4 regions of the Clostridium aromativorans genome follow, and region 2 is predicted to be linked to each of the others. Evidence: riboswitches for the same ligand, from Rfam matches in the RefSeq annotation. Region 2 holds a riboswitch; each other region holds the start of a gene.
What was found. Region 2 has a riboswitch for S-adenosylmethionine ahead of LN736_RS14055 (M20 family metallopeptidase). Riboswitches for the same ligand answer to the same signal wherever they lie in the genome.
Positions count from the first base shown of each region.

Region 1: linked by a shared signal. The riboswitch ahead of LN736_RS10135 (ABC transporter permease) and the one ahead of LN736_RS14055 (M20 family metallopeptidase) in region 2 are both predicted to bind S-adenosylmethionine.
Region 3: linked by a shared signal. The riboswitch ahead of proC (pyrroline-5-carboxylate reductase) and the one ahead of LN736_RS14055 (M20 family metallopeptidase) in region 2 are both predicted to bind S-adenosylmethionine.
Region 4: linked by a shared signal. The riboswitch ahead of LN736_RS16470 (homocysteine S-methyltransferase family protein) and the one ahead of LN736_RS14055 (M20 family metallopeptidase) in region 2 are both predicted to bind S-adenosylmethionine.

Region 1 is NZ_JAJJPB010000011.1:91,156-98,734, reverse strand. It holds gene LN736_RS10160 (nitrogenase component 1) at 1-824, opposite strand, end outside; gene LN736_RS10155 (ABC transporter permease) at 821-1,621, opposite strand; gene LN736_RS10150 (ABC transporter permease) at 1,643-2,701, opposite strand; gene LN736_RS10145 (ABC transporter ATP-binding protein) at 2,734-3,594, opposite strand; gene LN736_RS10140 (ABC transporter substrate-binding protein) at 3,632-4,699, opposite strand; gene LN736_RS10135 (ABC transporter permease) at 4,758-5,552, opposite strand; SAM riboswitch class I at 5,761-5,862, opposite strand; gene LN736_RS10130 (DUF523 domain-containing protein) at 5,915-6,385, opposite strand; gene nifB (nitrogenase cofactor biosynthesis protein NifB) at 6,409-7,579, opposite strand, start outside.
Region 2 is NZ_JAJJPB010000021.1:29,832-37,410, forward strand. It holds gene ade (adenine deaminase) at 1-1,228, shown strand, start outside; gene LN736_RS14050 (gamma-glutamyltransferase family protein) at 1,270-2,877, shown strand; gene LN736_RS14055 (M20 family metallopeptidase) at 2,987-4,186, opposite strand; SAM riboswitch class I at 4,256-4,369, opposite strand; SAM riboswitch class I at 4,515-4,616, shown strand; gene LN736_RS14060 (methionine ABC transporter ATP-binding protein) at 4,741-5,817, shown strand; gene LN736_RS14065 (methionine ABC transporter permease) at 5,857-6,537, shown strand; gene LN736_RS14070 (MetQ/NlpA family ABC transporter substrate-binding protein) at 6,563-7,393, shown strand; gene LN736_RS14075 (trans-sulfuration enzyme family protein) at 7,521-7,579, shown strand, end outside.
Region 3 is NZ_JAJJPB010000004.1:59,619-67,197, reverse strand. It holds gene LN736_RS05390 (PrkA family serine protein kinase) at 1-1,142, opposite strand, end outside; gene LN736_RS05385 (L-2-amino-thiazoline-4-carboxylic acid hydrolase) at 1,554-2,012, opposite strand; gene proC (pyrroline-5-carboxylate reductase) at 2,083-2,925, opposite strand; SAM riboswitch class I at 3,036-3,142, opposite strand; gene LN736_RS05375 (carbamoyl phosphate synthase small subunit) at 3,493-4,542, shown strand; gene carB (carbamoyl-phosphate synthase large subunit) at 4,657-7,579, shown strand, end outside.
Region 4 is NZ_JAJJPB010000032.1:4,626-12,204, reverse strand. It holds gene LN736_RS16475 (beta/alpha barrel domain-containing protein) at 1-654, opposite strand, end outside; gene LN736_RS16470 (homocysteine S-methyltransferase family protein) at 757-3,153, opposite strand; SAM riboswitch class I at 3,564-3,649, opposite strand; SAM riboswitch class I at 3,780-3,889, shown strand; gene LN736_RS16465 (O-acetylhomoserine aminocarboxypropyltransferase/cysteine synthase family protein) at 4,010-5,293, shown strand; gene LN736_RS16460 (isocitrate dehydrogenase (NAD(+))) at 5,418-6,422, opposite strand; gene LN736_RS16455 (aconitate hydratase) at 6,453-7,579, opposite strand, start outside.

The sequences.
Region 1 (7,579 bases), on a different contig from region 2:
GCCAGATAAGAAGACAGCGTATTACAAAATGAAACCGTAGCTGCAGCTTCTGACATCTGCTCCAGATCCTCCACTGTAGCCATATCCACTACATAATTGACTCTTAGCCCGAGTCTAGACAATATTGGTGTAAAGACATCACTGCCCCACAGATTTATTACATTCACCAGATCCTCCTGTTTCTTTTTGGGATTTTTACGTACTATCTGTCTCAATATTCCATGTTGTGCTGCATCAAAACCCGTACTCCAGTGCTTGGATCTGAACCCTTCGCAGTACATTGGAATGACAGGTATTTTTAATTTTTCCTGCATTTTAGATGCCACACTGTCTACGTCCTCTCCTATAATTCCCGTAGCACAGGATGTGGCAATAAAGATTGCCTTTGGGTGATGTCTGTCCCAAGCATCTTTTATTGACTGCTCCAATTTTCCAAGTGCCCCAAACACCATATCGGTCTCTTTTATATTTGTATTTATTATCTTGATATTTTCCACGGGCAGATTTCTAATAGCCAGCCCATTTCTGTATATGGAGTTATAGCACGCCTGTCCTGTACCACAGCCTATGGGAGCATGCTGAATCAAAACCGCATCTCTTATATTTCCCGCCTGACACTCCACCATCTGTTCACTGCATCCTGAACCCTGAGTAAAGGGTCCTATGGTCTCACAAAGTCTTTTCCCTCCATTTCCTCTGCACCCTGCACAAGTGTAGGCAGAATCCCTGGAAAGCTCTGAAGCTTTTCCAGTTTTCCATCCTATAATAGTGCCCAGTCGTTCTTCCCTTGTTTTCACTACAGAAGTATTTAAATCAAATTTCATAAATTATACCCTCCATTCAAATTGATACCATTGGACATTTTTTCGCTTTTATACCCCAACAATTTATTTTCAACAAATTTTATTACAGTATCCATAAGCAACCCAAGGAAGGCTATTATAATGGCAATTGCAAATATGTTTTTTATGGCATAATTCTCCTGATTGTTTAAAATCAGCCATCCAAGTCCTGAACTTGCTCCCATCATTTCTGCTGCTATGAGCATAAAAAATGAATACCCGCCGCTTATTCTGATTCCCACAAACACTGAAGGTAAAATTGAAGGCATACCTACTTTCCAAAAAAGTTTCCACCTTTCAAGTCCAAATCCCCTTCCAGTTTTTATTATGGAAAAATCCATATGTCTGATTCCGTATATTGTGTTGAACATTATAGGCCAAGTACATGTCCATGCAATTATGACGATCTTGGGAATTTCACCAATACCTGAAAACAAGATAAGTACATGAAACAATATAAACGGATTTACCTGTGAAAATATTTCTATAACAGGCTCTGCCATCAAATCAACTTTTGAGAACCATCCTCCAAGCAGGCATCCAAGCGGTATTCCAATTATAATGGATATAATAAAACCCACTAGTGCCCTTTCCACGCTTATGCCTATATTTGCAGCAAGATTTCCAGATATAAACATATTCCTCAAAGTTAAAATCACACTTGAAAATGGCGGAATAAAAAGAGGATTTACTATTTCCAGTCTACTTGCAATTTCCCATACTGCAATAAATGCAAATATCACCAACAGCTTATAAAAAATATCTCTGTTATATTTCACTTAAATCTCCACCTATATAACTTATTTGTCCATATTCATATGATCATCTGTCTTCATGTCTGTATGCTTATCCTCATCCATCTTCATATTGTCATCTGTTTTCATATTCATGTGCTTATCCTCATCCATCTTCATATGATTCATCTGGGTATCACTGTCAATGTCCGTAACTTTGGAAATATGGGCGGCATAACTTCCAATACCTATAACTACAACAACAATTGAAACTATGGATACCACCTGCATTTTGTTAAATCTAGTTACGCTTTTCTTCCATCTGGCAAAACTAAAGACATGTGTTGAATCCTTCCAGAAAAACAATTTATTCTGGATGTATATCAAAAATCTATTTAAAATAATTCCCAGAACTATAATGCAAACACCTGCTGCATACATTCTTGGTATTTGATTGTTCATGGCAGAATTATGGAAAAGCCATCCCACTCCTGCAGTAGCACCTATCATCTCCGCTGCTATAAGCATAAAAAACGACATTTCAACTCCTATTCTAAGTCCTAAAAATATGGAAGGCGCTGCTCCCGGCACAATCACCTTTTTAAGCATCTCGGATTTGGACACATTCATGGACAATGCAGTTTTAATGAGAATAGGATCCACTCTCCTTACTCCCGATATGGTATTGTACAAAACAGGCCACAGACACACCCACGCCACCACTGCTAATTTTGCCGCTTCCCCTATGCCAAAAAACAATATAAATACAGGCATCAGTGAAAATGGGTTCACCTGAGAAAATATTCTAAAAAGTGGATCCAGTATATCCGCTGCCCGAGTCAGCCATCCTCCCAGTAGAAATCCAAGAGGTATTGCAATGACAGCTGCTATAATAAGTCCTATAAGTACCCTCCAAAGACTTACAGCAACATGTACTAGCAATTCACTTTCTAGACACATCTCGTATAATTGAACCAGTACTTCTGACAATGAGGGAATAAATTGGGAGTCTAGTATGCCAATTTCAGGAAGAACCTGCCACAGAATCAAAATCACTATTACTCCAAAATATTTCAAAATATAATAATGAAGGCCATTTTTAATTTCATATATTTCCTCATGCACGGTCTTATATTACTCCCCTCAATTTAAAATCATCATACAGAAACTTCTGCCTGTCTTTTATCAGCATCTCCGTGAAGCAGTTCCCATATCCTATTCCTATTGGAATTGAATTCCTGGGAAGTTCTGATTTGAGAATTGATTCTTGGTCTAGGAAGTTTTACATTTATGATTTCCTTGATTCTTCCCGGATTAGTTGCCATAACAACCACCCTGTCTGCAAGAAAAACAGCCTCCTCTATACTGTGGGTAATAAATACAATGGTTTTATTGGTCTTCTCCCATATATTCAACAACTCTTCCTGAAGTGATTCCCTTGTCTGTGCATCCACCGCAGCAAAAGGCTCATCCATAAGCAGCACTTCAGGATCATAGGCCAGTGCTCTGGCAATAGCAACTCTCTGCTTCATTCCTCCTGAAAGTTCATGTGGATACCTGTTTTCGAATCCCTTTAGTCCCACTAAATCTATGAATTTTTCACTTATCTTTTTTCTCTCTTCTTTAGGTATCTTTTTTATCTCAAGGCCAAATTCAATATTTTTTTCTACAGTCCTCCATGGAAACAGTGCATACCCCTGCAAAATGATTCCTCTATCCAGTGCAGGTCCTGTGATCAATTTTCCATCTATATATACATTTCCAGAAGTAGGTTTTGACAATCCTGCCAGTATGTCCAGAAAGGTTGATTTCCCGCAGCCGCTGGGTCCCACCACTGTAATGAATTCGCCTTTTCTCACCTTTAAATTAAAATTATCCACTGCTATAAACTTTTCATTGCCCTGTCCATTTTGTGACCTTACATCGTAGACTTTTCTTATATTATCTACAACAATTTTATACTGCTTATCCTTCAGATTTACACTTTCCTGTTTTGACTTTTCAATTATCTTACTCATTTAAAACTCCCCTTCTATAAATTTGAGTATGATTACATTATTCTTTAACTACATAATTTGGCTGTGACCCTAAATTTCCATACTTGTCAAACTCATGAGTAACTATATCACTGACTTTCACCTTTGCATTTTTAGGAAGTGCACCGCTTGTCTTACTTCCATCTATCCACTGCTGTATATCCTTGTCCTTTATAACCCCGTCATCTGCATAATAGTGGTTGGCACTTACAGGTACTCCTATGGCATCTGATACCCATTGGTTGACTTTAGCACGTTCCTTTGGAACAGGTATGCTTTTGTTTATATACCTTTCTGCCTTTTTAACCGCCACTATAAATTTGGCAACTTCATCTGGATGCTGTTTTATAAATTTATCAGAAAAATAGTAGAGATAAGTTCCTCCGTTTTCACCAGCTATAGGTCTGCTTGTAGTCAATATATTCCCTATGCCGCTTTCCTCGATGGATTTATAAAAAGGCGGATGAACTACTGCAATTTGAATAAGTCCCTTTTTTAAAGACAATACCTGTTCTATATCCGGCATCTGAATCCACTCAATTTTATCCAGGGAGATGTTGTTTTTAGCAAATAATATATCTGACAGGAAATCTACGCAGGAATTTCTTGAATTGGCACCTACTTTTACTTTCCCTGGATACTTATTGATATCTGCCAATGTTTTTATAGGCCCGTTTTTATTACTTATCCACCACATATGCTGAAGATGGGTGTCAGTTACGCTGTCCGGAGGTTCCACAATAGATCTGGCCACCCCTTTCACCTTTGCACCTCCTTCAGCTGCAATTGCCAGATTGTTAGGATGAGCATCTCCAAAATCATTATTTCCATTTAATATTGAAGGAAGACGCTGTGCCGGTTGAGTATCTCCTGTGTACTGTATTTTTAATCCCTGTTCTTTAAAATATCCCAGCTTATCTGCCACTATAATAGGTGCAGCTGTACAATCCTTCCTGCTCCAGGTCTTAAGAACTTGAAGTTCTCCGCTTTTTTTCGTTGAAGCCTGCTTCTCTCCTCCACAGCCGGAAAAAAACGATGCTGCCAAAACTATTGAAACCACTGTTGAAATTAACCTTTTACTTTTCAATTGAAAATCCCCCCAAAATAATTAAATTTTTAAGATACAAAAGAATCCTGTTTCCACACTACAACTTTTTTTCTGCAAAACCTATGGCTTTATTTATAAATATACCCAACAGGGCAATTGTAAGCGCTGCTGCAAACAGCCTGTTAATTTGGAAATTAACTTCTGAATTGAGCACCATCCATCCAAGTCCTGCGCTTGCTCCTATCATTTCCGCAGCTATGAGCATCAAAAATGCATTACCTGCACTCATCCTGAGTCCTGAAAATATACTTGGAGCAGCTCCCGGCAAAACTACTTTCCAAAAAAGTTTTATTTTCGATGTGCCCATGTCCTGAGCTGCCTTAACCAACAGCGGATCTATAGTTTTCACTCCCGTTATAGTACTAAATAATATAGGCCATATGGACACCCAGAATATTATAGAGATCTTGGCGACTTCTCCTATTCCAAAAAGAAGTATAAAAACCGGGAACAATGAGAAAGGATTTACCTGCGCCAGAATCTGCAGCAACGGATCCAGTATTTCCTCCAGCTTTCTAAATCCTCCTGCAAGTAAAAATCCCAGAGGCACGGCTATAATTCCGGCCAACAAAAATCCCACTCCAGCTCTTAAAAGACTTACTTTTACATGAACAAGCATTTCATTTTTGAGCGTAAGACTCACAATAGTACCCACTGTTTCTGTAAAAGTAGGTATAAATTGATGATCAACTATCCCGAGTATAGGTGCAACCTGCCAGAAAACCAGAAACAGCACTACAGCTATACTTTTTCTAAAAATTTTGCTCAGTATTTTCCCTGCATTTTTTTCATGACTTTTATTTTCCAGATAAGTTTTACTATCTATATCCATTCATTATCATCCTCCTTTTTATCTAAATATTTCAAAATACAAAAAACACCAGAAGCTTACATCTAACAAGAAATAAGTCTCTAGTGTTTCTAGTCAACTCTTTTCAATATTATTATCAAATCTCAATTTTTACAAAATACATACACACTAATTTCTCCTGCAAATAAAAAACTTTCCTGCAAAGATAAAATACAAGAAAGTACTTGTTCTCTCATCTTTCAGACATATAATCTGCTGGAATTAGCACCGTTAAATAAATTTAGGTTGCCGGACGTCATAGGGCCAGTCCCTCAATCTCTCTTGATAAGAATTTTGTTTATTTTTCTATATAAGGCTAATTATATAATCTAATACACATATTGTCAAGAATTTGAGGTAATTTTTTTAATTTCTCTTTCAGCTTCATCCAGCTGATCTTCGCCAAACACTTTAATACCGTTCCTTCTCAGCAATTCAGCAGTAACACCTTGGCCTGACTTTTTAACACCCTTAAATGTACCATCAAATATATACAAGCTCCCGCAAGAAGGGCTGTCTTGTTTTAAAATAGCAACGGAAACATCATTTTCTTTTGCAAGAGAAAGAGCTTTCTGTGCTCCACTTTTATATTCATAAGTCACATCAACACCCTTGCCAGTGACTACCCTATCTCCTTTTCTTTGGGAATCCGGCCTCGGCACAGGAAGTCCTCCAGATACTTCTGGACAAATTCCTATAAGCAGCCCCTCTTTAGCCCACCTTAAAAATCGCGGATCATGACAGGCTACATCTCCATTGTCATAACGTACCTTCTCTCCAAGTAAACACGCACTCACCAAAATTTTTCCCTTCATTAAATCATAACCTCCATCTGAATCTAAGAATCGCTTGATTTATCAACCTGACTCATCAATTTTACTGCCTTTTCTATGCCCTCTTCTATAGTACTGTACATCTGAAATACCTTTATCCCCTTCTCATGAAGCCTAATTACAGGTTCGAAGCCAATACGCAGTACAAGCACTCCATTACAGTCCTCTATGCACTTTATAATACCCGATATCCTATCATCATGTCCAGTACATTCTTGTTGGCCATTACAATACCTCTCCACATCCCTTTTCTCATAAAATTTAATATTCTCATCTAATACATCATATATATAAAACTGAGATACATGCCCAAAATGTTCATCTACATAATCTCCGGAACTGCTGGCCACTGCAAATCTATAACCTCTGTTCACCTTACCTGTTTTATTGTCATCTTTATATATTTTCTCAGATTTGTCAATAGAAATTACATTTTTCTTATAATTCCTAAATTGAGCCGATACATCCTCATTCAAACTCCCTATGGCATCTGCCCTGCACTGCCTGCAGTGATACATCTGTTTTAAATAGGGCTCACATTTTTTCCTCATGCTTTTCAATTCAGATTCATCTACAGTATCCCTGTTTTCAAATACACTTCCCTTTACAGGTATAAGAGGCATTATATTTGTCATATAGGCACCACATTCCTTAACTTTTTTTACTATTTCAGGAATGTGAGCATCATTGATTCCCTTTATCATCACAATATTTACTTTGCACACAATACCTTTTTCTGTAAGATATCTAAGACCTGTAAGCTGATTGTCAAGTAGAATTTTTCCTGCCTGCGGCCCTACAAAAGTGCTTCCCCTATAGTTTATATATTTATAGATCTGTGCGTCTATTTCAGGGTCTACAGCATTTATGGTTATTGTAACGTGTGTGACTCCCAATTTTATCAGTTCCTCCGCATAAGCAGGAAGCATCAATCCATTGGTGGAAAGGCAAAATGTAATATCCGGGCATTCTTCTTTTATAAGTTCTATGGACTTTTTGGTTTCTTCAAAATTTGCAAGTGGATCTCCTGGACCAGCTATTCCAACCACCGTCAAATTTTTTATTTTATTTTTTACTATCTTGAATTTATCTCTTGCTTCCTCTGGGGATAGAATTCCACTTGTAACTCCAGGCCTGGATTCATTTACACAATCATATTTTCTATTGCAGAAATTA
Region 2 (7,579 bases):
CCCTAGAGTTCTTGGACTTGGGGAAGTTATGTGTTTTCATGATGCAATAGAGGGTAAAAAGGAGATAATGGATAAAATTATTCTGTTTGAGGATAAGATTATAGATGGACATGCCCCTGAAATAAAGGGGAAAGAAATCCAGTCCTATCGTATGGCAGGCATTGACGATGATCATGAATGTATTACTTTTGAGGAAGCACTTGAAAAGATGAGGTCGGGTTTTCACATTTTAATAAGAGAGGGAAGTGGAGCTAAAAATTTGGAAACCATTGTAAAGGGAATTCTTCATGAGAAACTTCCTTTTGAACAATGCATGTTTTGTACTGATGACAAACAGTTAGACGATATTGAGAAGGAAGGTCACATAAGTTATAATATAAAGAAGGCTATTGAGCTTGGGGTACCACCTATTAAAGCAATTAAAATGGCTACCTATTACCCAGCTGAGTTTTACGGACTTAAAAATCATGGAGCCGTTGCCGCAGGGTATATGGCAGATATCGTGGTTTTGAAGGATTTAAATCAGGTAAAAGTGGATTTTGTTTTAAAATCTGGACATATTATAGACGATAATTATCTATCTCTGTTTAAATATGAAATTAAAGAAAAAGAAATGTTAAATACAGTTATTTTTAAGTCTATTGATGAAGAAAGATTGCTGCTGAAAAGGAAACAGAAAAATCACGTAATAGAAATTGTAAAAAGACAACTGACAACAGAACATCTTTTTGAAAAAATTCCAGGAAAGGGAGATATTTTTGTACCAAATGGGGACTATAATAAACTCTGTGTAATAGAAAGGCATGGAAAGACAGATCATGTATCAGTAGCTCCATTAAAAGGATTTGGAATAGAAAGAGGTGCAATTGCAACTACGGTGTCTCATGATTCCCATAACATTATAGTTGCCGGCGATAATGACGGAGATATAGTTGCTGCAGTTAATTGTTTAAAAAAACTACAGGGCGGATACGTCATTGCCTCAAATGGAAAGATAATTGAAAGTTTGCCTCTTCCAATTGGGGGATTGATGAGTAATCTGCCAAGTGGTGTAGTTCAGAGGAAAGTAAAGACTATGATTGATACTGCCAGGAAAATGGGAGTTCATGATGGAATAGATCCTTTTATTACTTTGTCATTTATGGCACTTCCTGTCATTCCTAAAATCCGACTTACGGATAAGGGCTTATTTGATGTGGAGAAAATTGAAATGATAACAGAAAATTAAGAAGTGCAATTATGCAATTAAATATATTTGGGAGGATAACTATGAGATCTGATAATTTATATAATCCATATAAAACGTCCAGGGCTGTATCCTATGGGAAGAATGGGATGGTAGCTACTTCACAGAATTTTGCAGCAGAGGCTGGGTTTGAGATTCTAAAAAATGGAGGGAATGCTGTAGATGCTGCTGTGGCTGCAGCAGCAGCCTTAACTGTATGCGAACCCACTTCCAATGGAATTGGAGGAGATGCTTTTGCGATAGTTTATTATAAGGGAAAACTCTATGGCTTAAATTCCAGTGGACCCTCACCAGAAAAAATATCTGTGGATATGTTGAGAAGTAAGGGGTATAAACAAATGCCGAGGTTCGGATGGGCACCTGTAAATGTTCCAGGTATTCCTGCTGCATGGTCGGCGCTTTGGAAAAGATTTGGGAAGCTTCCTTTTGAAAAACTTTTAGCACCTGCTGTGGAATATGCAGAAGAAGGTTATCCTGTTACGCCTACTGTAGGGCACCTTTGGGAAAAATCCTACAGAGAATTCAAACATTATTTGAAAGGTGACGAATTTAAATACTGGTTTGAAACTTTCTCACCTAAGGAAAGAGCACCTAGGATAGGAGAAATTGTAACTTTAAGGGATCACGGGAAAACTTTAAAAACTATAGCTGAGACCTTAGGAGAAGCTTTTTACAGGGGAGAACTGGCGGAAAAAATAGATAAATTCTCCAAAGATACTGGTGGATACATAAGAAGAGAGGATCTTGAAAAATTTCAACCGGAGTGGATGGATCCAATAAGTGTAAATTATAGGGGCTATGATGTATATGAAATGCCTCCAAATGGACAGGGAATAACAGCTTTAATGGCACTTAATATACTGAAGGGGTTTGAATTTGGTGAAAAAGACTCAGTGGATACCTGTCACAAGCAGATTGAAGCTATAAAATTGGCTTTTGAAGATTCTTTAAAATATGTTACTGATGCAAAAAAAATGAAAGTCAATATAGGAGACTTATTATCTGAATCTTATGCAGAAGAGAGAAGAAAGCAAATAACAGAAACTGCTTTCATGCCCAAGGTGTATAAAAATATAAACGGTGGAACTGTTTATCTTGCCACTGCAGATGGCGAGGGAAACATGGTATCTTATATACAGAGCAATTATATGGGTTTTGGCTCTGGCTTGGTTGTACCTGGAACGGGAATTGCCCTTCACAATAGGGGAAATAGCTTTTCACTTGATCCAAATCATGTAAATTTCCTGGAACCTGAAAAGAAACCCTACCATACTATAATTCCAGGATTTTTGATGAAAGGTAATAGGCCCATAGGTCCCTTCGGAGTTATGGGAGCATTTATGCAGCCGCAGGGGCATATTCAAGTACTGATGAATTTTATTGACTTTGGGTTGAATCCTCAGGCGGCATTGGATGCACCCAGATGGTTCTGGACCTCAGGTAAAAATGTAAGCCTTGAAAAGCAGTTTTCTTCAAATTTGGCAGAGAATTTGTATGAAAGAGGCCATGATGTAGATTATGAAATTGATACAAGTGTATTTGGCAGGGGACAGATAATATGGAAAAATGAAAATGGAGTTCTATTCGGTGGTACAGATTGGAGAAGTGATGGTACTGTATATTCCTGGTAGGTAATTTTATCCGACCGCTACCATTGCTAAAACTATCAACTCCTTAAAGTTGTAGATAAGTGCCGGCAACCATCGGATAAAGGTTCAGGTGGATACCTGTAAATATTTTTTAGGAATGCTGCCTGCTGAATTCTTCCTTAATTGCATTGAGTTTGTTTTTATCAGTAAGCAGAGTGAGGCCTGTCAGTGCTAGAGCTTTGGCTCCAATTATAAGAGCATTATCTCCTTGTTTTGATATAGCGGCTTCACGGAATTCTGGAGTATGGCCTACTAATTTGTCATCTCCTATTTTTATATGGGGATGTATAGTTGGAACCACATGGCTCACGTTACCTGCGTCTGTAGAACCAAGCCCTTCTGGAATTTTATTTTTTATATGAACTCCCAGTGATTCTAGATTTTCTGCAAACACATCATCAAATTTGTCGTTTATGAGAAAATTATCTATCTTATTCTGGAAAAAACTTATGTTAACCTTAGTTCCTGTGCTCAAAGATGCTCCTCTGGCAATATTTTTAACTTTTTCTGTAACCTGATCGCAGGTATTTCTTTCAGAGGCACGTATGAAAAATTTTGCTCTGGCATAATCCGGAACTATGTTTGGGGCATATCCGCCATCGGTTATTATACCGTGTATTCTCACATCACTGGTTACATGTTGTCTTAGGGCATTTATTCCATTAAATAATTGGATTACTCCATCAAGGGCGTTTATTCCTTTTTCAGGACAAGCTGCTGCATGAGCGGCTTTTCCTATAAATTCAAATTGAATTGGGTCATTGGCCAGAGATTTAACCGTTCTATAGTTCTCATTTCCAGGATGAATCATCATACAGGCGTCTACATCCTTAAATAAATTATGTTTTACAAAGCTCGCTTTTGCACTGCCATTTTCTCCTCCTTCTTCAGCAGGAGTACCAAATACAACAATTTCCCCGCCAGTTTCATCTATAAGCTTTGACAGGGAAATAGCTGCAGCTGTACTTGCCGTGCCTATGATGTTGTGGCCGCAGGCATGTCCTAAATTGGGAAGAGCATCATATTCTGCCAAAAATCCGATAACTGTACTGGAATTTTTATTTGATTTTTTCCTGGCTATAAAAGAAGTAGGATGGCCTGCTGCTGCTTTTTCTATAGAAAATCCTTCCTTTTTCAAGGTATCTATAAGTAATTTGGAAGAAAAAAATTCCTCATTTCCTATCTCAGGATGACTGTGTATTTGGTGGCTTATATTTATATAAGCATTTTTGCTATTTTCGATTCCATTTATTATGTCCTGTTGAAAATCCTTGATATATTTTATGTTCATAATAAAAACCTCCTCTTTTTTGCATAAAAAAAATCTTCTTTGAAACAAAGAAGAGATATTTAAATTCTCTTCTTATCTTTCAAGCCTATAAAAATAAACTTGCTGGAATTGGCACAGTATCTTTTAAAAAGATCTGCTGCCGAGGTTTCAAAGGGCCATTCCCTCCACCTCTCTGGATAAGAATTTTGCATATTAAACTGACTACTAAATATAATAGAGCTTTTAAGTAATTTTGTCAACAAAAATGATTATTAGAAATTACATATTGACATAATAAAAATAAGTTGTATAATTTAGCTTATAAAGTAATTTGAAAAAATTGAATATATCCTTATCAAGAGAAACTGAGGGACTGGCCCTTTGAAGTTTCAGCAACCACATTTGTGTGATGGTGCTAAATCCAGCAGAACGTTGTTCTGAAAGATGAGGAAAGGTATAAAAACCCTTCCGCGGGTTTTTTTTAATGCCGTGTATCCCCTTCTTTTAGGAAGGGGATTTTTTATGAATAAAATTACTGTAAAATTGCAATAGATGATTTTAGAGGAGGGAAAAGTATGATATGGCTAAAAAATATCAACAAGACTTATACAGGTAAAACTAATACAGTGGAAGCCTTAAAAAATGTCAATCTTCACATTAAAGCTGGTGAGATCTTTGGAATCATAGGGTACAGTGGAGCGGGAAAAAGCACTTTAATTCGCTGTATAAATTTATTGGAAAAGCCGACTTCCGGAGAAGTAATCGTAAATGGAAAGAATCTAACTCGTTTATCTCCAAGAGAATTGAGAAAGAGCAGAGAAAAAATTGGAATGATATTTCAAAATTTTAATCTCATGAAAAATAGAACGGTATTTGAGAATGTGGCCTATCCTTTAAAGAGAAAGGGCTTTAGCAAAAATGAGATAGAGAAAAAAGTACTGGATCTTTTAAGACTGGTGGAACTAAATGACAAAATAAAAGTGTATCCTTCACAGCTGAGCGGCGGGCAAAAACAGAGAGTTGGAATTGCCAGGGCACTGGCCAATGATCCTGAAGTGCTTTTATGTGACGAGGCCACATCGGCTCTGGATCCACAGACAACTCAGTCAATTTTAAAACTTTTAAAAGGTATTAATGAAAATTTGAAATTGACTATAGTAGTAATAACTCATCAAATGGAGGTAGTAAAGGAAATATGTCAGAGAGTGGCAGTAATAGATTCTGGTGAAATAGTTGAACAGGGGAATATAATAGATATATTTACAAATCCAAAAGCTCCTATAACCAAAAAATTTATATCTTCACTATTTCATTATGAGAAAATATATGATTTTCTTGAAAAGGGAAGTTCGATGGGTGAACTTAAACAGGTAACTGAAGGAGAAAGTATTGTTAAAATATCCTTTACAGGGCAAAAAACAGGTCAGGCATTTATCTCGAAAATTTCTCGAAAATTTAAAATAGATGCCAGTATACTATTTGGGAATGTAGAAATTATTCAAAATGTACCTATAGGAAATTTGATAGTGAAGTTAAATGGAACGGATGAGAGTATAGATAATTCAATAGCATACCTTGAAGAAAATAGCATACATGTGGAATACGTAGGTATTAAAAATGATAGTGATAAATTAAAAGTTGGAAGTAATTGAATCTAAAATATGAATTTTTAAATTTTTGAAGGTGATAAAATGAATGAATTTTTAGCAAAAATAGCACCAAATTTGGTGAATTTATATCCTGAAATGCTAAAAGCCATATTTGAAACTTTTTATATGGTGGCTGTTTCAGGAATTATATCTACAGTAGCTGGAACAATAATGGGAATTACCCTGGTTGTTACACAAGAAGGAGGTATACTTGAAAATAGAATTGTTAACAGTATACTTGGCAAAATAATAAATATTTTCAGATCTATACCATTTATTATCCTTCTTGCAGCTATAATCCCACTTACAAGACTTTTAGTAGGTACTACCATAGGTACAAGAGGAGCCCTGGTGCCTCTTATATTCGGCTGTACTCCATTTATTGCCAGGCAAATTGAATCCGCGCTGCTTGAAATAGATAAGGGAGTAATTGAAGCGGCGCAATCAATGGGTTCAGGTCCCTTTGGAATAATTTTCAGAGTAATGCTTCTTGAAGGACTGCCGGGAATCATTCATTCTCTTACAATAACAATTATAAGTCTTATTGGATTATCTGCTATGGCAGGTACTGTAGGAGGAGGGGGTCTTGGCGATTTCGCCATACGCTATGGATATCAATATTTCCAGACAGATGTTATGGTAGCTACTATAATTGTGCTCTTGATTATTGTAAATGTCATTCAATTTGTAGGAGATATTTTATCAAAAATAACAACACATTAATTTAAAGATTAGGGAGGTCTTAGTAATGAAAAAAATTTTAGTGTTATTTTTAACACTCGTATTATCTTTAGGGGTTTTGGCAGGCTGTGGTTCTAGTAACAGTACTGGACAAACTTCTAGCAGTAAAAAGCAGGTGGTTAAGATAGGCATAACCGGTGATGATCATAAGATTTGGGACAAAGTTAAAGAAAATCTGGCAAAGGAAAATATTGATCTGCAGATTGTGAGTTTTTCAGATTACGTACGTCCTAATATGGCACTTTCCGATGGTGAAATTGACTTGAATTCATTTCAACACTATGCTTATCTCAATAAATTTAAAGCACAGCACAATCTGAAAATCAGTGCTATAGGTGAGACTGTACTCGCACCGCTTGGAGTATACTCACATAAAATAAAATCCATTAAAGACATTAAAGAAGGTGCAAAAATAGCTATTCCAAATGATCCTACAAATGAGGGCAGAGGATTGAACCTGCTTCAAAGTGCAGGCTTGATAAAATTGAAAGAGGGAGTGGGACTTCTACCAAAACTTCAAGATGTAACTGGAAATCCAAAGAATATTCAATTTGTAGAACTTGTTGCTACCCAAATTCCCAGATCACTTGAAGATGTAGATGCAGCTATAATAAACAGTGGTGTGGCTATAGATGCCAAACTTAATCCAGTTAAGGATTCAATTTATCTAGAGGATGTATCAAATAAAAATGCAAAGCCGTATATAAATGTAATTGCAGCTAGAGATAAAGATAAAAACAATGCCACTTATAAAAAGGTGGTTAAAGCCTATCAGACTGACGAGATAAAACAGCTTATAAAAGACACATATAAAGGATCAGAAATTCCTGTTTTTTAAGTCTGATTAAAATGAAGAGAATATTATTTTATAAAGATATTTACTTGTGTAGAGGATTTAGATAAAATAGATGTTATATAAGTTGTAAGTATAAGAATAATATTAGCAGTATTTGGAGGAGTTTATTATGAATAGAAGTTTTGCTACAAAGCTCATTCACCGTGGAGAACAAAATCCGGAATCCAT
Region 3 (7,579 bases), on a different contig from region 2:
GTCACAGGATCCACCTTGTTGGAAGGAGAAAGCCTTGAGAGAATTGCGAACATAGCTGCAGTTTCAATAGTATGGGGAGCTATATGGGCGTTGAACTGGCTCTTGCCGAGTATTTTCTTATATATCTTGACTTCTTCATTTAATTCCATACAATAGGGTACTTCAATTTTTACTATTCTATCGAGTATTGCTTCGTTGGTATGGTCGGACTTAAACTTGTTCCACTCCGATTCATTTGAATGAGCTAGAATAATTCCATCGAAATAAATCATTGATCCTTTTCCCGGAGATGGAACAGATTTTTCCTGAGTGGCCGTAATAATTGTGTGGAGGTATTCCACATCATTTTTAAAAACTTCTATAAATTCTACAAGCCCCCTGTTTCCCACATTAAATGCACCGTTTAATGAAAATATTCTTGGATCATCTTCAGGGTACATATCCATCTTTGATATATCGATAGAACCCGTGAGGACTGACGTATCCTGGTTATTTGGATCAACTGGAGGTACTACTCCAATGCCCTTTCTCGACCGAATGGAAAAATCACTGGTTACCACGGGAAATCTCTCATATTCTCCCTTGTATTCGTGTTTTAGCCTGTATTTGCATACGGGGCACAGGTCCCCCTCAATTTCCACACCCAGCATTTTTTCAAAATCAGGTTTTAGATGGTTTGGTATCAGGTGAAGCGGTTCCTCCCTCATAGGGCAGCCCTTTAGAGAATAAATAGGTTCTGAAGTTTCCAGTGCCTTTTTAATTGATTCCACCAGAGAGGATTTGCCTGCTCCCACGGGACCTACCAGATAAAGCACCTGTCTTGATTCTTCACCTTTCATTGCTGCAGAGTGGAAGTAATTTACAAGTTTCATTATTACCTTGTCAATTCCAAAAAAATCATCTTTGAAAAAATTGTATTTTCTGATTGGTTCATTGCCATATAGTTTTTTGATTCTTGGATTTTTCTCAGGTTTCAATACCTCATAGCCTTTGCTTATTATTATGTCGTACATTCTCCTGTGTGCCAATTTTACTATATGGGGGTTGTCTTTTACGATTTGCAGATATTCGAGAAAAGTACCTTCAAACTCATGCTTTTGTCGAACTTCTCTATCTCTTTCAATTATTTCCTTAAAATTCATAGTTATCTCTCCTTTAACTTATATTTAAATACTTACGCAGGATGAATTATTATTATGTATAATAGTTGAAAATGCTGCGACTTAGAGGGATAAATTAATATGTACTAAATTTTAAGTAATACTCAGAAAAATATATCCGAAATTTTAAGAAGATATTTTGAAGAGCAGTTGAGGTTTCAGCATTAGTAGAGGGTATCAGTATATGATAAGACTGTTTTGATTTTGGTTATTGAAATTTATTATATTGTCTTAATTCAATTTTGTCAATACACAGTATATTGTGAATTCAGGTTAAAGATGTAAAATATGGTTTGAAAACTCGGCTGTCAAAATATGGGCCAGGTTTCCAAACTATAATGTTGCTGCCTTTATGAGATCTTATGATAAAGTGTTTTCAAATGTTCAAAAATTTTAATGTTTTTTATCCCCGACTAAAAATCTACAGCAATTATCTCCTTTGGTTTTGCACAGGGGTCTTTCAAAGCCTATTCCGAATTTATCGTACATTATACTGTCTATTTCACAATACAGTGCTCCTATGTCTTCTGCGCCCAGCTGATGCCACATGTCATACATGGGGCAGTAGGTTATATCACAGGGATTGTCAGGATCACTTTCCCAGGAAATAGAAGGCATATCCTTTACCCTGGCATAAGTTTCCGGACTTATTTCAAGACCCTTTTCATGGACTTCTTCCAGCATGCTCTCTATTCTTGCTTCACCAAATTTTCTTATGGCGGATCTGACAGCTTCTTTTCCCTTCTCCTCGCCTAATCTGTCTATCATTTCCTTAGCCATGAAATAATGGAGCTCAGCCATAAGTTTTGCCATTCTACCAACTGGTTCATCAGTACTTTTTATTTTACCCATGTTTTTACCTTCCTCTCTCCAGTTATATTGATAAAGTAAAATTTATCCGAATCTAAATCCGAGAACCGCTTTATTCAGATTTCTTAGCTACCTTTTCCATACTGGTTTTGCCGATTTCTACAGCATTGATCACAGTTCCCCTGAAACCTCCCTGTTCTAAAGTTCTGACACCTGCTATAGTGGATCCGCCCGGAGAACAGACTCTGTCTTTCAGTGCACCAGGATGTTCGTGGGTTTCAAGGACCATTTTAGCTGCTCCTAAAGCTGTTTGTGCCGCAAGTGTCTGGGCTATATCTCTTGGAAGTCCCAGCTCAACTCCTCCGTCGGCCATGGCTTCAATCAGCATGTAAATATATGCAGGGCCGCACCCGCTTATAGCCATTACGGAATCTATTAGATTTTCCTGTACCAGGAAAGTTATACCCAGTTCCTTAAAAATTTTAATTACCAGTTCGGTATGCCTTTGTTCAGCATTTTTCCCCGGTGCAATTCCTGCTGCTCCGGCATTGACTAACATTGGAGTATTTGGTATTATCCTAACCAGGGGAACCTCAGTTAGATATTTTTCAATAACGGAGGTATTCATACCTCCCACAATTGATATAACCAATTGTTTTTCTCCATTCCACCTGGATTTTTGAATATATCCTAAAACTTCTTTTAGTACCTGGGGTTTTATACTCAATATTACAATGTCACAATTGTCAACCAGGTAATCATAACCGGTACTTTTGTCACTGCTGGAATTGGTTACGCCAAAATTTTCTTTGAGATATTCCAGTCTGCTGTCCAAAATGTCCATAGCATAGATATCCTCAGGAGAAAAAAGTTTGGATTTAAGCAGTCCTCTAATTATGGCTTCTCCCATCTGTCCAGCTCCGATAAAACCGATTTTTTTATTCAATGTTCCCATATCTGTCCTCCTAAAATTTTATTATTTAATATTAATATTTGCACCTTAAATTTGATAATCTTCAGATAAAACAAAAACTCAAGGAAATCTTGAGCTAATCAAACAAAATATCCTCATCTTTCAGTTCTATACTGCAGGATTTAGCACCAATGTATTATTCACAAATACTGGTTGCCGGGCTTCAAAGGGCCAGTCCCTCCACCTCTCTTGATAAAGCAAGTATTTAATTGTAGTTATATTGTTTTAAATTATACCGGCAAATAAATTTTTTGTCAACTTTCCAAAGTTGTATGCAAAATACATTTTTTGATACTTGACATAAGCTGATATTTTAATTAAAATTAATTAAAATAGAATTTTAAGTAAAAAATGCACTTTAAATTGGTCCTGTGAGGCCAGAAAGGAATGTATTATTTTGGATAGCTTTTTTTATGTGTTTAAAAAAGTGAACATTTTTAGAAATTCTGGCAATAGAAAAATTATTTTATAGATAATTTTTTCATTGCCTTTTTATTTTTTAAAGTTGGTTGAGTGTATTTTTGCTTGTAAAAATACAGGAGGTAATTTATGAAAGCAAAACTTATACTGGAAAATGGAAGTGTCTTTCAGGGTGAAGCCTTTGGATATCTCAAGGACAGCATAGGCGAGGTGGTATTTAATACTGGAATGACAGGATATGGAGAGATATTGACGGATCCTTCTTATTATGGACAGATAGTGACGATGACCTACCCTCTTATAGGAAATTATGGAGTTGATTTGAGTGATCTGGAATCAACTTCGCCAAAAGTAAAGGGACTTATTGTAAGGGAGATATGTCATTACTCCAGTAATTTTAAATCGGAAATGGAACTTGACGACTATCTTAAGATAAATAAAGTGACAGGTCTTTCAGGAATTGACACCAGGGCACTTACAAAATCACTTAGAACAAAGGGCACTATGAAGGGAATCATAACCGTGGAGAACCTGGATTTTTCCACTGTAAAAAGTACGATTGAATCCTTTTCCAATAAAAATGCGGTATCTCAAGTGACTGCAGAAAATGAATACACGGTGGGAAATGGTGCAAAGAATATAGCGGTTTTGGATTTTGGCATCAAAAAGAGCATGATAAAGGCATTTTTGGATCGGAAGTGTACTGTTACGGTATTTCCGGCAGCTGCCAGGGCGGAAGATGTTCTTGAAATTGATCCGGATTTGATATTTCTATCGAATGGACCTGGAGATCCTGCAGATTTGAATTTTGAAATAGAGAATATAAAAAAGCTCATAGGTAAGAAGCCAATTGTAGGCATATGCCTTGGGCATCAGCTTTTGGCACTGGCTCTTGGAGGAACTACGGCAAAACTTAAATTCGGCCACAGGGGGTGCAATCACCCTGTAAAAGATCTTACAGAGGGCAGAGTCAGAATAACCTCCCAGAACCATGGATATTATGTAAATAAACTGCCTGAGAACATGGAGGTAACCCATATAAGTTTAAATGACGGAACTATAGAGGGAATGAGACATAAGTCACTGCCGATATTTTCAATACAGTTCCATCCAGAAGCATGTCCCGGGCCGGAAGACAACAGCTGTATATTTGATGAGTTTATGAAATATGCACTTTAATCAATTGGCAGTTAGAAGTGAAAGATGAATAGTTGATGAAGATTTTCGCCGCCGGCCGAAAATCCATCAATAATTGTGAACTGTGCATTGTGAATTGTAGAAAGGAGCGGCATTATGCCTTTAAATAAAGATATTAAAAAAGTACTTGTAATAGGATCCGGTCCCATAATCATAGGGCAGGCGGCTGAATTTGACTATTCAGGAACCCAGGCCTGCGAATCCCTGAGAGAAGAGGGGGTTGAGGTGATACTTGTAAACAGCAATCCTGCCACTATAATGACTGATCGGGAAGTGGCGGACAAGGTTTATATAGAACCTCTCACGGTGGAATTTGTGGAAAAAATCATGGACAGAGAAAGACCTGACAGCCTTTTGGCCAGTATGGGAGGCCAGACAGCTCTGAACCTTGCATTGAAATTGCATGAGAGTGGAATACTTGAAAAATACAGTGTAAATATAATAGGGACTTCCATAGAATCCATAAAAAAAGGTGAGGACAGGGAATTATTTAAAGAGACAATGAACAGGATAGGTCAGCCTGTAGTTGAAAGTGAGATCATAAGGGATGTGAAAAGTGGAAAAGAATTTGCAGCTAAAATAGGATATCCCGTAATAGTCAGACCTGCCTATACCCTTGGCGGAACCGGCGGCGGAATAGCTTATACCGAAGAGGAACTTGAAACCGTACTCGAGTCGGGACTTGAGCTCAGTTCCATAGGTCAGGTACTCCTGGAGAAGAGCATAAAGGGATGGAAGGAAATAGAATATGAAGTAATGAGGGACAGTGCCGGCAATTGTATAACTGTGTGCAATATGGAAAACGTGGACCCTGTTGGAATTCACACAGGAGACAGCATAGTTGTAGCTCCGAGCCAGACGTTATCGGACAAGGAATACCAGATGCTGAGAACTGCCTCCATTGACATAATAAATGAAGTCAAGATAGAGGGCGGCTGTAATGTGCAGCTGGCCTTGAATCCGGACTCTCTCCAGTATGCAGTTATAGAAATAAACCCAAGGGTAAGTCGTTCCTCGGCTCTTGCCTCCAAAGCAACAGGTTATCCAATTGCAAAGGTGGCGGCTAAGATAGCTCTTGGCTACAACTTGGATGAGATAGAAAATGCTGTTACTAAAAAGACCTATGCCTGCTTTGAGCCTTCCCTGGACTATGTGGTGATAAAAATCCCCAAATGGCCCTTTGACAAATTTGAGAATGCTAAGAGAGAGCTCGGTACAAAAATGATGGCTACAGGCGAGGTAATGGCCATAGGAAGCAATTTTGAGGCTGCTTTTTTAAAGGGAATAAGATCCCTTGAAATTGGTGCTTATTCACTGGATTATAAAAAGTTTAGGGGTTTCACCATAGAGGAACTTAAAGATAGAATAAAGCGTCCTGATGATGAGAGAATATTTGCACTGGCGGAGCTCCTGAGGAGAAAATACAAAATAGAAAAACTGTCGGAGATCACCGGTATGGATAAATTTTTCATATACAAATTCAAATGGATAATAGATGAAGAGGAAAAATTAAAATCCAGCAGTATAGGTGAGCTGAACAAAGACTGGCTTAAAATGCTTAAAAGAAAGGGGTTTTCAGATAAGGGAATAGCAGACATGATGGGGATTTCTCCCGATGAAATATACAGGCTTAGGAGGATATGGAATATAACACCTTCCTATAAGATGGTGGATACTTGTGCAGGGGAGTTTGAAGCTCTTTCACCCTATTATTATTCCACTTACGAGGAATATGACGAGGTTCAGGTTTCATCCAATAAGAAAGTTGTGGTAATAGGTTCAGGACCTATAAGAATAGGTCAGGGCATAGAATTTGATTATGCCTCCGTGCACTGTATAAAGACACTCAAGAAACTTCACATAGAGACTATAATAATAAACAACAACCCTGAAACTGTAAGCACTGATTTTGACATTTCAGATAAACTTTATTTCGAACCTATAACCGAAGAGGATGTATTGAATATACTGGACAAAGAGAAACCCTACGGAGTGATACTTCAATTTGGCGGGGAAACTGCCATAAAACTGGCGGAATTTTTAAAGGAAAAGGAAATAGTTACTTTGGGCACGACTGCTGATCAGATAGACACGGCGGAAGACAGGGAGAAATTTGATGCACTTCTTCAAAAATTAAATATTAAAAGGCCCCGTGGAAAAGGTGTATGGTCTGTTGAAGAGGGAATTGAGGAGGCGAAGAGAGTTGAATTTCCTGTTCTGGTAAGACCTTCTTATGTACTTGGAGGACAGGGAATGGAGATAACTTATGATGAAAGCGAACTTGAGTTTTACCTTTCCATGGCTTTTAGAAAGGACAGGAAGAATCCCATATTGATAGACAAATATCTCATGGGCAGGGAGATAGAAGTAGATGCCATATGTGACGGCAGCGAGGTACTCCTGCCGGGAATCATGGAGCACCTGGAAAGAGCCGGAGTTCACTCTGGAGACAGCATAACCATGTATCCGAGCCAGAATATAAGTGATGAAATGAAGAAAAAGATACTGGACTGTACTGTGAAGCTGGCACTTGGCATAGGCATAAGGGGCATGATAAATATACAGTTTATAGAATACGATGGTGAGCTCTATGTGATAGAAGTAAATCCGAGGGCTTCAAGAACAGTTCCATATATAAGCAAGGTCAGCGGGATTCCCATAGTTGATATTGCCACCAGGGTGATGCTTGGTGAAAAGCTTCGGGATATGGAATATGGAGTGGGGATTTCAAAAGAGCCGCCTATAGTAGCTGTGAAAGTTCCTGTATTTTCCACACAGAAACTCCCCAATGTAGAAGTTTCCCTGGGACCTGAGATGAGATCCACCGGTGAGGTACTTGGAATTTCCAGCACTTTGTCTGGAGCGCTTTATAAGGGATTTGTAGCTGCAGGGATGTTTGCGTCCATGAAAAAAGGCGTCATACTTGCCACTATAGGTGATCACGATAAGAATGAATTTCTGCCTATAGCAGGGGAAATTGATAAAATGGGCATAAAATTCATGGCTACCAAAAACACGG
Region 4 (7,579 bases), on a different contig from region 2:
AAATAATTCAGCCGTCGAAGGTGGTGTATATGAAATGGCATTTGCACCTGCCCTTATAGTTTCTCTGATACTGTCCTCTGTTTTTCCTCCTGTGGCTATTATAGGAAATTCAGCATATTGTTGTCTTATTTTTCTTACCAAATCCGCACTGTTTTTACCCGCAGACACATTTAATATTGAAGCACCTGCTTCTATCCTCTTTCCAATATCATCCCTTTCAGAAACTACCGTAACTATAATTGGAATATCAATGGAATCTCTTACAGCTCTTACAATTTCATTAGATGTAGGACTATTGACCACTACCCCCATAGCCCCCGTAAATTCAGCATTAAGAGCCAGATTTATAACACGTTTTCCCGTGGTAAGTCCTCCTCCTACACCACAAAATATGGGTACGTCAGAAGCCGCAACAAGAGCTTCCGTTATAACGGACTGAGGCGTAAAAGGATATACCGCCAAAATTGCATCTGCATTTATGTTCTTTATGATTGCTATATCAGTAGTAAACGCAAGAGATTTTATTCTCTTTCCAAAAACCTTTATTCCACTAGCTTCTCTCATAACAAGAGGGAGATTTATCATATGATCTCTAAGTGTCCCTCTTATTTCCGGTACATACTTTGCAATTTTTTCATTAATTTTTTCACTCATCTTTATCTCCCCAAACCGGTTTTAATTTTTTTCTCAAATATATTTTACATTAAATGCAAGCAATATTCTATAAAAATTTCATTAATTTAAAGAATATATCTTCTATACCGAAAAAACTTCTTCTGCTATTTTTACAGCTTCTCTGGCATCCTTCGCATAGTAATCTGCCCCTATCATATCTGCATAATTTTGATTTAATACTGCCCCTCCCACTACAATTTTACATTGAAGCTCATTTTCTCTTAAAGCATCTATGGTTTTTTTCATATTTATCACAGTAGTGGTCATAAGTGCGCTGAGCCCTACCAGCTTTATATCATTTTCTCTTACAGTATTCACTATCTTCTCTATATCCACATCTCTGCCTAAATCTATTACGTCAAATCCATAATTTTCCATAAGTACTTTCACTATGTTTTTTCCAATGTCATGTATGTCGCCTTTTACCGTAGCTAATACTATATTCCCCTTTTCTATATTTTTTTCTCCATCTTCTAGTATTTTCTTCTTTATTATCTCAAAAGATTTTTTCACTGTCTCCGCTGACTGTATGAGCTGTGGTAAAAATATATCCTGTGACTCATACATTCTCCCCACTTCATCCAGGGCAGGAATTATATTATAATTAACTATTTCCTCTGCCATTTTATTTTTTAACAGCTGTGACGTTATTCTTACAGCCCGATCTTCTATTCCGTCAATAATGGCCGATTTCAAATCTCCTTCACTTTCACCCTTATCTTCTTTATCATTCTTGGATAATACATCATTTTTGCTCCCATATATGGATATATAATTATCTGCTTCTTTATCCAGATTCGCCAAAACTTCAAAAGCAGCTACAACATCTTTAACCCCCTGATCTTGAGTATTTATAATGGGGAGATCCAAACCAGCATCAAGCGCCATAGCAAGAAAAGTCCTATTTAATATACATCTTCTTGGAAGTCCATAAGATATATTGCTCACTCCCAATACAGTTTTTACTCCAAATTTTTCTTTTACAAGTTTTACAGCTTTTACCGTTTCCATGACTTCCCTCTGCTGTGCCGAAGCAGTAAGCGTAAGACAGTCAACTATTATATCCTTTTTATTAATTCCATAACAGGCTGCAGTTTTAATTATCTTTTCTGCAATTTTAACTCTTCCCTCCGCACTGTCTGGTATTCCTTTTTCATCTATAGTAAGTGCTATTATACATCCCCCATATTTTTTTACTATTGGGAATACTTTCTCCATGATATTTTTTCTTCCATTAACAGAATTTATTATGGGCTTTCCATTGTATACTCTAGCTCCCGCCTCCAATACACTAGGATTTGGACTATCGATATCTATAGGCAATCGCACTACCTTTTGTATAGCCTTTATAGCTTTTTCCATCATTTTAACTTCATCAATTTCAGGAAGTCCTACATTAAGTCCCAATATATGAGCTCCCTCTTCCTTTTGAGTTACAGCTTCTTTTTCTATATAGCTTACATCTCCACTTTTTAACTGTTTTTTATATATCTCTCTTCCTGTAGGGTTGATCCTTTCACCAATAATCTTTATACCTTCCCCTAAAATTACAGTATTGGTAGAAGAGCAAATTGCAGTATAGTCCTTTTCTTTTATATCAATAGGCTGTATATTTTCAAGGGCACTGACAGTAGCTTTTATAAATTCAGGATCGGTACCACAGCATCCTCCAAAAATTCTAACTCCTTTTTTCGCCATAATAGCCATATTTCTTGAAAATTCTTCTGGTGTTATATCATAGATTGTATTCTTTCCATCATACCTAGGTAATCCCGCATTAGGCTGCACCATAACAGGTATAGATGAATACTCCAATATTTCATCTACAATTCCCTGAAGTTCAGATGGTCCAAGAGAACAATTTACACCAAGTGCATCCACCCCAAGCGCTTCCAATGTAACCACCATTGTTTTGGGATCCGTACCCATAAGAGTTCTGCCGTCCTGCTGAAAAGTCATTGTACAAAACACCGGCAGAGTTGTATTTTCCTTGGCTGCAAGAATAGCTGCTTTGGTTTCATAAAGATCAGACATAGTTTCTATTAAAACCAAATCTGCTCCAGCTTTTTTACCTACAATAACCTGATTTTTAAATAATTTATATGCCGTTTCAAAGCTCAAATTACCTGCTGGCTCCATTATTTGGCCTATTGGACCCAGATCCAGAGCAACTAATTTTCCCATGCAGGCCGCCTCTTCCTTTGCAATTTTCACTCCGGCCGTAATAACATCTTCTATATTATAATTTGAAGAATTGTACTTAAGTTCATTAGCTCCGAAAGTATTGGATATTATTATATCCGCTCCTGCCTCCAGATATCCTCTATGTATTTTTTTTATTATTTCAGCATTGGTCACATTTAGGATCTCTGGAAGTTCTCCAGGTTGAAGACCTGATCTTTGAAGCATGGTTCCCATAGCTCCGTCAAAGAAAATAAATTTTTTATCAAATTTGTCCAATGGATTTCTGAATACCATTTACTCCACCCCTTTTCAAATACAACTTATACTTCTCATATATCTATAATAGACGACTAATTTCTCTTTAACATTATAGTCATAATTATAATACATTTTTTATCATTTAGACATTGATCTATTCGAAGGTCACCACACTTATCCAATTCACAATATATAAAAATCAGCCAGATTTGGTATTTGAATATAGTTGGGACTCTGAATTTTCAATTAATCATATAAAAAAACTGCCTTCCTACAAGAAAGAAAAGCAGCTTATAACTTCATAAAAAGCCAATCCTTCTTATCTTTCAGAATTAATTTCACAGCAGATTCATGTTAACTTTAGATTCTTTTAAAATCAACTATGCTGCAAATAACAAGTTCAATGCTTAAAAACTTTTTTTACATAAACAGCAAAACTTGTTTGATTCTATTCTGCAGGAATTGACACCGATACACAATTGCCGGTTGTCGGATTTCATAGGGCCTGTCCCTCAATCTCTCGTGATAAGAATATTTTAATATTAATACTTAAAATCGAAATTGTCAATTACTTAATACATAAAATTTTTTCATTTTTTTTCATTTTCCCCTTGACAAACCCCCCCATGATCTGTTATGATTTTCTCAATTAAATACGGAACTTCTTATCCAGAGCGGCTGAGGGACTGGCCCTATGATGCCCGGCAACCTGAATGATAACTTTCATTCAACGGTGCTAATTCCAGCAGGTGTATAACCTGAAAGATGAGGAGCATGAGGAAAAATCTTCTTGTATCTCATCTACAAGAAGATTTTTTATTTTGCCAAAATATATAGAAGTTTCGTCCAGAATATTTAATATATTATAAAGAAATATGAGGAGGAAGTAAAAATGAGTGAAGAGAGAAAATTAGGTTTTGAAACATTACAGGTACATGCAGGTCAAGTGCCTGATCCAACAACGGGAGCAAGGGCAGTTCCAATTTATCAGACAACATCTTTTGTATTCAAAGATGCAGATGAAGCTGCAGACTTTTTCCAGCTTAAAAAACCAGGAAACGTTTATGCAAGAATAATGAACCCCACAGAAGATGTATTTGAACAGAGGATAGCAGCTCTTGAAGGTGGAAGTGCAGGTCTTGCTACAGCATCAGGTTTGGCAGCAATATTATATTCTATATTAAACGTGGCAAATGCAGGGGACAACATAGTTTCAGCCAGCACCCTCTACGGTGGAACTTATGAATTGTTCTCAGTAACTTTAAAGAAACTTGGAATCGACGTAACATTTGTAGATCCTGATGATCCTGAAAATATCAGAAAAGCAATCAAGGACAATACAAAAGCAGTCTATGCTGAAACCATAGGAAACCCGAGAATAAATGTACTGGATATAGAAGCAGTGGCAAATATAGCCCATGAAAATAAAATACCACTTATCATAGATAATACTTTTGGTACTCCATACCTGGTAAGACCAATAGAATACGGGGCAGATGTAGTTGTTCACTCTGCAACTAAATTCATAGGTGGACATGGAACTACCATAGGTGGAGTCATAGTTGACGGTGGAAAATTTGACTGGAGAGCAAGTGGTAAATTTCCTGATTTCACTACACCTGATGAGAGCTACAATGGACTTGTATATGCTGATCAAGGTCCTGTGGCATTTGCTACAAAAGCCAGAGTACAACTTTTAAGAAATACAGGTGCAACACTGAGTCCTCAAAGTGCATTTTATTTCTTGCTTGGACTTGAATCACTTTCACTGAGAGTTGAAAGACATGTTGAAAATACAAGAAAAGTAGTTGAATTTTTAAGTAAACACCCGAAGGTTGCATGGATAAACTATCCTGAACTTGAAGGAAGCCCATATAGAGAACTAGCTAAAAAATATCTTCCAAAGGGAGCAGGTTCCATATTTACTTTTGGAATAAAAGGCGGATTTGAAGCTGGAAAGAAATTTATAAACAGCGTAAAATTATTCTCTTTACTTGCAAATGTAGCAGATGCAAAGTCCCTTGTAATCCACCCATCAAGTACTACTCATGCAGAGTTGAACGAAGAACAACAGAAAGCTGCCGGAGTAACTCCTGATCTCATAAGGCTTTCAATTGGTGTGGAAAACATTGATGATATTATATATGATTTAGACCAAGCTCTAGCTAAAGCTTGATAATAAACAAAGTTCCCTAATTACTTTAAATTCCCTAATTTTTTATATAATTTAATTATAAAGAGCTGCTGCACAATTAAATTTGTGCAGCAGCTTATTTTACACTTTAATATCAAAAATACTATTACAATTCTGAAATTACAGCATTGGTGAATTCATCAGTAGTTGAATTTCCTCCTAGATCAGGGGTTATATACTTTCCCTCTTTTAACACATTTTCCACTGCCCTTTCAATTCTATCCGCAGCTTCACTTTCATGTAAATATTTCAACATCATAACTGAAGACAATATTATAGCAGTAGGATTCGCCTTGTTCTGTCCTGCAATATCAGGAGCTGAACCATGGGCAGGCTCAAATACAGCTCGCTCTTCCCCCATGTTGGCCCCGGGAACTAGCCCCAGTCCTCCTACCAGTCCGGATGCCAGATCAGACAATATATCGCCATACAAGTTTGGCATTACAAGCACGTCATATTTTTCAGGATTCAACACCAGTTTCATGCTCATGGCATCTACTATCACATCATCAAATTCTATATCATCATATTCTTCAGCTACTTCTCTGGCAGTTCTTAAAAAAAGTCCATCTGACAATTTCATTATATTGGCCTTGTGAACTGCGGTTACTTTCCTTCTTCCATTATTAACCGCATATTCAAAAGCTGCTTTTACTATTTTTCTGCTGGCATTCTTGGATATTATCTTCACACTTTGTGCTGTTTCATCATTTACCATAAACTCTATTCCCGCATATAGATCCTCAGTATTTTCCCTGAATATAACCAAATCAACATTATCATACCTGGACTTTACCCCTTCATACGTTTTTATAGGCCTTATATTGGCATATAAATTCAAACTTTTTCTCAAGGTTACATTTACGCTTTTGAAACCTTTCCCCACTGGCGTGGTCACGGGACCCTTCAATGCCACTTTGTTTCTCTTTATACTGTCAATGACCTTCTCCGGAATAGGAGTGCCATATTTATCTATAAAAGCCGCTCCAGCTTCAGCTATATCCCAATCTATATCCACACCACTGGCATCTATAATTTTTGTTGCCGCTTCACTAACCTCTGGACCTATACCGTCGCCCGGAATAAGAGTTACTCTGTGTCTGTGCTTCATAAAATCAATTACCCCCTAATATGTCGAATTTTATAGACTATTCCTTTTCATCAAATTTATCAATCCACCATATTTTATCATATTTCTCTGCCTTTGGGTAACATCAAATAGCATATTATATTCTTTGTTCTTTGTCTTGTTTTTCACTATGATTGTATCACCGTCAATTTGTTTGAGCATATCTCCCATTTCAAGTTCATCCATTACATCTATCTCTTCATAATCCTTCACATTTTGAAAAACCAGAGGAAGTATTCCATTATTTATAAGATTCTGCCTGTGGATTCTAGCAAAAGACCTCGCAAATACTGCCTTTATTCCCAGGTAAAGAGGAGCCAATGCCGCATGTTCTCTGCTGGAACCCTGTCCATAATTTTCTCCCGCCACTATAAAACCCCCTGAATTTTTCTTTGCCTTTGCGGGAAATTCTTCATCGCAGGGTGTCAGACAGTACTCAGACAAGTATGGGATATTGGATCTATAGGGCAGCAATTTTGAATTAGAAGGCATTATATGATCTGTAGTTATATTGTCTCCTACTTTTGTAAGCACTTTTCCATTCAAAACATCTTTCAGTGGCTTTGCCACAGGAAATGGCTTTATATTAGGTCCTCTTACCACTCTGACATCTTCTCCGGCCCTGCTGGGATCAACTACCATATTGTCATCTATTAAAAATTTTGCAGGCATTTCAACTTTAAAAGGCGTCCCCATCTGTCTTGGATCCGTAATATAACCTGTCAATGCAGAAACAGCTGCAATTTCCGGACTTACCAGATATACTTTTGCGGACTTAGTACCTGATCTTCCCTCAAAATTTCTGTTAAAAGTTCTGAGAGATACAGCACCAGTAGAAGGTGATTGCCCCATTCCTATACAGGGTCCGCAGGCACTCTCCAACACTCTTGCACCTGCCTCTATCATATAGGACAATGCTCCATTTTGGGACAGCATGGTCAGAACCTGTCTTGAACCCGGAGATATGGTAAGAGAAACATCTTCACTTACTGTATTTCCCTTTAATATATGTGCCACTTTCATCATATCCACATAAGATGAATTGGTACAACTCCCTATACATACTTGATTTACTTTAACATCTTCCAATTCTGAAACAGCAACCACTTTGTCCGGACTATGCGGACATGCTACCATAG